Regions from separate parts of the Janthinobacterium sp. GW821-FHT03A03 genome, predicted to be linked through region 1. Evidence: predicted binding sites of a transcription regulator. Region 1 holds the regulator's gene; the other holds the start of a gene.
What was found. The regulator sigma-54, encoded in region 1, starts transcription at its own class of promoters, with help from an activator protein. The targets are predictions, from matches to a motif close to TGGCANGNAANCTGCTTT.

Region 1 (3,922 bases):
AGTAACTGCCGCCCACATCGGGGAACAGGCCGATATTGACTTCCGGCATGGCCATGCGCGTGCGTCCCGTGACGATGCGCAACTGGTTGCCGGGCCCCGCTTGCGCCACGCCCATGCCGCCGCCCATCACGACGCCATCCATCACGGCAATATACGGTTTCGGATAGAAGTGTATGACATGATTTAAAGCATATTCTTCTGTAAAGAAATCTTCCAGCTGGGCGCTGCCGCCCTGCGGCGTGGCCAGGCCCGCATCGTAAAAGAAACGGATATCGCCGCCGGCGCACAGGGCTTTTTCGCTGCTGGAGCGGATGACGACGGCGTCCACCTGCGGGTCGTCGCGCCAGGCCAGCAGGGCCGCGCTCAGGGCCCGCACCATCTCCAGCGACAGGGAATTCAAGGCTTTCGGGCGGTCGAGCACGATGTGGCCCGTGCGGTTGCGGATGGAGGCGTGGACGAAATCGCTCATGGCAGGATGGAAAGAAGTGAGGATGGCGCATTCTAGCGCTTTCACCACGGACATTGCGTTTCGCAGGACGCAAAAAAGGGCGCAATGTGCGCCCTTAGTTGATCACAACTGGGGGAAACCGGTGGCCTTAGACGGCGACGACGGCGTCTTCCTCTGAGTTGTCTGGCAGATGCTTGATCGCCTCTTTACCGTGCCCTTGCACTTTGGTTTTGTATTTCATCACTTGCCGATCGAGCTTGTCGATCAGGGTATCGATCGCGGCATACAGGTCATGCGCCAGGCTTTCCACATAGACAGTTTTACCGCTGAGACGCAGGTTGACTTCGGCCTTTTGACGTTTTTCTTTCTCTTTGAGGTTATCCACGGTCAGAATCACGGCGATATCGATGACTTGATCGAAATGACGTTTCACGCGCTCCAGCTTCGCTTGTACGTATTCACGGATGGCTGGTGTCACTTCAAGATGATGTCCGCTGATGGTGAGATTCATACACACTCCTAAAGATGATCGGGTTCGTGCGGTCCATCCTATCCGGCCCGCAGAGGAACCGAAAAAAACTTACAAACACTTACGCAGGCTCACTGGCGGAATTTTCAACGCTTCCCGGTACTTGGCAACAGTACGTCGCGCAATCACCATGCCTTGTTCCCCCAGCATGTCCGCAATCTTACTGTCGGATAAAGGATTTTTAGGGTCTTCTGCTCCTGTCAGTTGCACGATCAATGCCCGTATCGCCGTCGATGACGCTTCGCCCCCCGCTTCGGTGGCGACGTGGCTACCAAAGAAATATTTCAACTCAAACATGCCATGCGGGGTCAGCATGTACTTTTGGGTTGTTACCCGCGAGATAGTACTCTCGTGTAATCCCAGTGTATCAGCTATTTCACGGAGCACAAGGGGCCGCATGGCAACGGCCCCATGCGAGAAAAAGTTCTTTTGTCTTTCTACTATCGCCTGCGCCACGCGCAAGATCGTATCGAAGCGCTGGCGCATGTTCTTGATCAGCCACTTGGCTTCCTGCAACTGTGCGCCCATGGCACCTTCGCCCTTGCCCTGCTTCAACAAATTGGCGTACATGGCGTTCACGCGCAGGCGCGGCATGACGTCATTGTTCAGGCTCACCTGCCAGCCATTGCGCGCGCGCTTGACGACCACGTCGGGCACCACGTAGTCGGACACGTCGGAGGCGAACACGGCGCCCGGATGCGGGTTGCACAGCCGGATCACCGTCTGCGCCTCGCGCAAGTCTTCATCGTCGCAATCGAGGGCTTTTTTCAGCTTGTTGAAATCGCGCTGGGCAAACCAGGCCAGGTGCTTTTCCACGATGACGAGGGCCATGCGCCGCGTCACCAGGGCGATGTGCGGCAAGCGCCTGATTTGCAGGGCCAGGCATTCGGACGCATTGCGCGCGCCCACGCCGGGCGGGTCGAAACTTTGCAGCAGCGCCAGCGCCGTGCGCAGTTCGTCGGCGTCGATTTCCAGCTCTTCCGGCAGGCGCGCCAGGATGTCGTCGAGCGATTCCTCCAGGTAGCCATTGTCGTCGAGGGCATCGATGATCAGCTCGACCAGCGCGCGGTCGCGCAATTCGAGCACCGTCACGCGCATCTGCTCCATCAGGTGCTCGCGCAAGGTGCAGTGGTGGGCTTCGAGTTGTGGACGGGAATCTTCGTCGTCGGGCGCCTTGCCCCGGCTCGCCTCGCTCCAGTCGCTGTCGCCGCCGTCCGCGGCGGCCGGGCCCTCGCCCGCCTCGCCGTCAAAGCCGTCCGTTTCGGCCGGCGCGGCGGGCGCTTCCTGGCCTGGCGGCTGGGGCGGCGCTTCGGCCGGCGCGGCCGTGGAACTCAAGGCCCCGTCGGACAACAGGCGCAGCGACCGGTCGAGCGGGTCGTCGAGGCGCTCGAGCAGGGGATTGTCTGTCAGCAACTGCTCCAGTTCCTGGTGCAGTTCCAGGGTAGACAATTGCAGCAGGCGTATCGATTGCTGCAACTGCGGCGTCAGTGCCAGGTGCTGCGAGGTGCGCAGCTGCAATGATTGTTTCATTGGCTCACATGCGGAAGTGTTCGCCCAGATAGACCCGGCGTACCGACTCGTTCGCGATGATGTCATCGGGGCGTCCCGACGCCAGCACCGAGCCCTGGTTGATGATGTAGGCACGGTCGCAAATACCCAGCGTCTCGCGTACATTATGATCGGTGATGAGCACGCCGATATTGCGCTCCTTCAAGAAACGCACGATGCGCTGGATCTCGATCACGGCGATGGGATCGACGCCGGCGAACGGCTCGTCGAGCAGCACGAAGCGCGGGTCGGTGGCCAGCGCGCGGGCGATTTCCACGCGGCGGCGCTCGCCGCCCGACAGGGACAGGGCCTGGTTCTCGCGCAGCTTTTCAATCTGCAGGTCGGCCAGCAATTTATCCAGGCGCTCCTCGATCTCGGCCTTCTTCAGCGGGCGCCCGTCGACGGTCTGGATTTCCAGCACGGCGCGGATATTGTCTTCCACCGTCAGCTTGCGGAAGACGGACGCTTCCTGCGGCAGGTAGGACAGGCCCATCTGCGCGCGGCGGTGGATGGGCAGGCTGGAAATATCCACGCCGCTGATATCGATGCTGCCGCCATCGGACGGCACCAGGCCGACGATCATGTAGAACGAGGTGGTCTTGCCGGCGCCGTTCGGGCCCAGCAGTCCCACTACTTCGCCGCATTCGACTTGCAGCGAGACATCATGCACGACTTGCCGCTTGCCATAGGTTTTCTGCAGCCCGCGAACGATCAGGGTGCTGCCGCAACGTGTATTTTCCATTATTTCTTTCCTGGCGCGGGTGTCGCCGGCGCCTTCTCCGCCGCAGGAGCCTTGTTCTTCGGCTGGATCACCATGCGCACGCTGCCGCCATCGGGGGTGCTCGTGCCGCTGTTGGAATTTTCCATCGCAAATTCTTCCTTGCGGCTGTCATACGAAATGTAGGCGCCATTGGCCACGTCGGTCACTTTCGTGCCTTCCAGGCGCGTCACCTTGGCCTTGGAAAACAGTTTCACGACTTCCGTCTTGTTGTCATATTCCACGCGCTCCGCTTCGCCTTCCACCCACAGGTCGCCCGCGCCATCGCGCTTCTGGCGGAACGTGGCCAGCTTGCCGGGGTCGGCCCAGAAAGTGATGAACTGGTAGCCTTGCGGGTCTTCCGTGATCAGCGCGCGGCCCGCCTTCATGGTCAGGGTGCCCTTGACCAGCACCACGTCGCCCGTCAGGGTGCGCACCTGCTTGATGTCATCAACGTGGCCGCTGCGCGCCGTGATCACGGCTTCCTTCTCGGAATCGGCCTTCTCGGCATGCGCCGCGCCCATCACGCCCAGCGAGCAAACGGTCGAGAATAGAGTCAGCAGCAAGATGTTCTTCATAGTATGGTTTCCTTGTTTCATTCTGTCATTTTGCCGTCGCGGCCGGGCGCGGTTTCGGCGGG
Region 2 (3,922 bases), on a different contig from region 1:
CAAGGTGTCGGCCACGGGCGCGGGCGCGGGCGGCGCTTCCTTCTTCAGCAAGCTGCCGCAGGCGGCCAGCAGCAGCGCGCTGCACAGCACGGCGGCGCGCACGCCTGTTCGTTGCATTACAGTCTTCATGGTATTCGGGCATCCTGAATGGCGATGCGCCAGATTGTACCGTCTCAGGCCGACGCCGGCGCCTGGCGGCGCTCCAGCACTTCAAAAACGGCCATGCCGGCCAGCATGGCGAGCACAAACATCCACGCCTTCGGCTGGCCCGCCAGCAGGGACACGAGGGCGGGACCGGGACAGAAACCGGCAATGCCCCAGCCCGCGCCAAAGGCCAGGCTGCCCAGCAGCAAGCGCCGGTCGATGCGGCGCGACACGGGCAATTGCATGGGGTCGCCCAGGAGCGACCTGGTGCGCCGGCGCGCCAGCCAGAACGCGGGCATGGCGACGGCGATGGCACCGCCCATCACCAGCGCCAGCGACGGGTCCCAGGCGCCGGCCAGGTCGAGAAAACCGAGCACCTTGGCCGGGTTGCTCATGCCGGAGACGATCAGGCCCAGTCCAAAGACGAGGCCGCTCAACAGGGAAAGGATCAGCTTGCTCATAAGCTTGCTCACAGATGGCGCAACAGATAGACGGTGAGGAAACCGGCTGCCATGAAGGCACAAGTGGCCGCCAGCGAACGGGGGGACAGGCGCGACAGGCCGCACACGCCGTGGCCGCTGGTGCAGCCGGCGCCGTAGCGCACGCCCACGCCCACCAGCAAGCCCGCGACGATCAGCGCTGGCGTGCCCGCGTCGATCTGCACGGGCGGCAAGGCTTGCCACAGCTGGTACAGCAGGGGCGTGCCGGCCAGGCCGGCGAGAAAGGCGATGCGCCAGCCCAGGTCGCCACTGCGCGGGCGCAGCAAGCCGCCGAGAATGCCGCTGATGCCGGCGATGCGGCCATTGAACAAGATCAATAGCGCAGCCGCCAGGCCGATCAGCATGCCGCCGGCCAGCGAGGCGAACGGCGTAAAGTATTCCCACGCAATCGTCATGGCCATCTCAGTCGGCTTCGTCGTTGAACGGCGGGCGCGGCGCGCAAAATTGCGCATACAGCACTTGCAGCACGGCCAGCACGGGCGCGCTGGCGACGCGGTAATAAATCTGCTTGCCGTCGCGCCGCGTGGCCACCAGCATTTCTTCGCGCAGCACGCCCAGCTGCTGCGACAGGGTCGGCTGGCCGATGCCCACTTTCTGCTCGAGGTCGCTGACGCAATGCTCGCCCTGTGACAGCTGGCACAGCAGCATCAAACGGTCGGCATTGCCCATGGCCTTGAGCAGCGAACTGGCCTTGTAGGCCGATCCGCGCATGGCGTCGAGATTGTATTGTGTTTCTTGCGTTGCGACCGTCTCCATCATGCCCTCCCACAGGCTGCGTTATGCATCATCATGCGATAAACAATATACTAATCAATATATTGTTTTCCTGCTGGCGATTCGCACAAAAAAACAACAGTGTTTTCGCGCCGATAGCGTACTCATGCGAGGCGCGCGGCAGCGATAGCGCCGGCACTATCAAAATGACAAATATTCGTAATTAATAGCAAATATACATACCAAAATTGCCATGGGTTGTGCTGTAATAAGAAGTCATCAGAAAAACCATGATACGCCCCCGTACAGGCGAATTATCCGTCCATGCGCCAGCCGGTCTCGGCGGCGCCACGCGGTGAACACAGGGAGATCAAGATGAAGATTGTTCAGCCGCTATGCGTGGCCATGCTGGCGCTGTCGGCCAGTGCATGGAGTGCGGCGGCAGTGAGCGAGACGGGCAAGCTGCCTGACGCGGACGCGCGTGTCGTAATCGATGAAAACATCAGCCTGAACAACAATCCAGGCTGGGAAACACCGGACGTGCCGTATGCGCGCCTGCTGGCCGATACCAGTCCCGCGCAAGCCGCGCCCCCCTGGAGCAGCGCGCGCCGTGCCACATTGGCGCCTGCCAGGGCCGGCGCATCCGCTCCCGCGCAACAGAACAGCGTACCGGCGGCCGTGCCGGAAGCGAGCATGTATTCGATGCTGCTGGTCGGCCTGGGCTTGCTGGCATTTAGCGTACATGGCGAAAAACAGGAAAAATTCGATGGGTAAAGCTCTTCCAGCGGCGCACTGCCCTGCTGAAAAAATTCCGCCTCGTGCGGAATTTTTTTTACCGCTTACTTTTCCGTCAGGCGGCAAACCCGCTCAATAGTACCCACCGGAATACGCGCCTTCAGCGCGCGCGCAATGCAGGCCGCCTTGTCGGGGCCGGATGCGGAAATCAGCACGAAGGCGGTCAGCACGACGCTGACGGCGACGAGCACGATCAGGACGCCCTTGACGATGTCCCAGTTCATGGCGCCTCAGCAATATCGTAAGTGAAATCATAATAATGCTTGCCGCCTTCGATGCGGATGGCCATGGCGCCCTGCAAGCCCTGCAGCTGGCCCGTGCCCGTGTCGGGCACCACGGCGAGCGACAGGCTGGGCGTGCCGCGCGCCATGCTGCCGCTGTGCTGCAGATAAAAGCTGCCCTGGCGGCCATCGAGCGTGCCCTCGACGCGTTCCAGCGCCACATAGCCGGCCGACCCGGCCACGCCGGCGCGCACGCTGAGCATTTCGCCCTGCGCGCTGGCGTCGAGCGCGCCGCGATAGCGCTTGTCGAGCGACAGACGCCCCAGTCCCGACTGCGCGGCCGTGGCCGACAAGCTTTCCGGCGTCATGGCCACCTCGAACTCCCCTGTAATCTGCGGCATCACTCCTCCTTGCATCACGCGTTTGCGGCCACGTCTGGCCCATCGAGTAACAATTTCAATTTATGCATGGTGGCCCAGTTGCGCGACGTGACGCCGTCGCCCAGCATGGCGCCCAGGGCCGCCAGCACCTTGCTGGCCAACACGCCGTCGGGACACCAGGCATACGCCGCCCATTGCCCCAGGGCCAGCGCTTCCGGCTGCCAGGACTGCTGCAGCAACGGTGCCAGGCGCTGGACATCGGCCGGATTGTTCAGCACCAGCGCCAGCAGACGGGCCGCGTCGCTCGCCGGCGCCAGCGTATTTTGCGCGATCAGCTCGGCGAACTGGGCAGCCGACAGCACCGTCACGCGCGCCGCCACGCCCAGCTTGAGCACCAGCGCTTCCTCGATGCGGCCCGCGGCCTCGGCCGGCGTCACCTGGCCCGCGTCAAACACCACATTGCCACTGTTGAGTACGGTGCGCACATCCGCAAAACCCAGGTCGCCCAGCAGCTTGCGCAGGTCGGCCATGGCCACGCGCTTGGCGCGGCCGACATTGATGCCACGCAAGAACGCCACTTGCTGTGTATTTGCTACGTTTGCCATGGTTTTCTCCTTGCCTATGCCTGGCCGGCAGGCGCATGGGCGGCGCTGTCCGGCAGCGGCGTCACGCGGGGCAGGCGCAGCAGGAATGTCGCGCCCTGCCCCAGCGTGCTGCTGACCGTGATGGTGCCGCCAAACTGCTTGGCAATCAAGTTGAATACGATATTGAGGCCCAATCCCGTGCCGCCCTGGCCGCGCCGCGTGGTGACGAACGGGTCGAATACGCGGTCGAGCATGTCCGGCGCGATGCCGCGGCCATTGTCGCGCACCTGCATTTCTATCCAGTCGCGGTCGCAATGGACGCCGATATGGATGTTGCCGGCCGTATCCGCGTCGAAGGCGTGCTCGACGCAGTTGAGCACCAGGTTGGTCAGCACCTGTGCCAGGGCGCCGGGGTAGCTGTCAAGCATGATGTCCGGCGGGCAATCGATATCGATGGCGATGTGCGTCTTTTTCAGGGTCGGCTGCAGGCTGGAAATCACTTCGCCGATATAGTCGCGCAATTCGAACAGCCGGCGCGCCTCGCTGACCTGGTCAACGGCGATCTGCTTGAAGCTGTGGATCAG

Region 2: the regulator sigma-54 is predicted to act here: its motif matches at 1,608-1,625, upstream of AC07VI_RS03535 (PEP-CTERM sorting domain-containing protein).

Annotation. Positions count from the first base shown of each region.
Region 1 is NZ_JBWKUZ010000010.1:67,046-70,967, forward strand. Features, by position in the region: gene AC07VI_RS18585 (enoyl-CoA hydratase/isomerase family protein) at 1-469, opposite strand, end outside; gene hpf (ribosome hibernation-promoting factor, HPF/YfiA family) at 597-959, opposite strand; gene AC07VI_RS18595 (RNA polymerase factor sigma-54) at 1,029-2,507, opposite strand; gene lptB (LPS export ABC transporter ATP-binding protein) at 2,512-3,267, opposite strand; gene lptA (lipopolysaccharide transport periplasmic protein LptA) at 3,267-3,860, opposite strand; gene lptC (LPS export ABC transporter periplasmic protein LptC) at 3,886-3,922, opposite strand, start outside.
Region 2 is NZ_JBWKUZ010000001.1:774,978-778,899, forward strand. Features, by position in the region: gene AC07VI_RS03515 (ChaN family lipoprotein) at 1-117, opposite strand, end outside; gene AC07VI_RS03520 (YeeE/YedE family protein) at 174-605, opposite strand; gene AC07VI_RS03525 (YeeE/YedE family protein) at 614-1,039, opposite strand; gene AC07VI_RS03530 (ArsR/SmtB family transcription factor) at 1,047-1,400, opposite strand; gene AC07VI_RS03535 (PEP-CTERM sorting domain-containing protein) at 1,734-2,132, shown strand; gene AC07VI_RS03540 (hypothetical protein) at 2,198-2,377, opposite strand; gene AC07VI_RS03545 (DUF3224 domain-containing protein) at 2,374-2,775, opposite strand; gene AC07VI_RS03550 (DUF1697 domain-containing protein) at 2,790-3,359, opposite strand; gene AC07VI_RS03555 (sensor histidine kinase) at 3,374-3,922, opposite strand, start outside.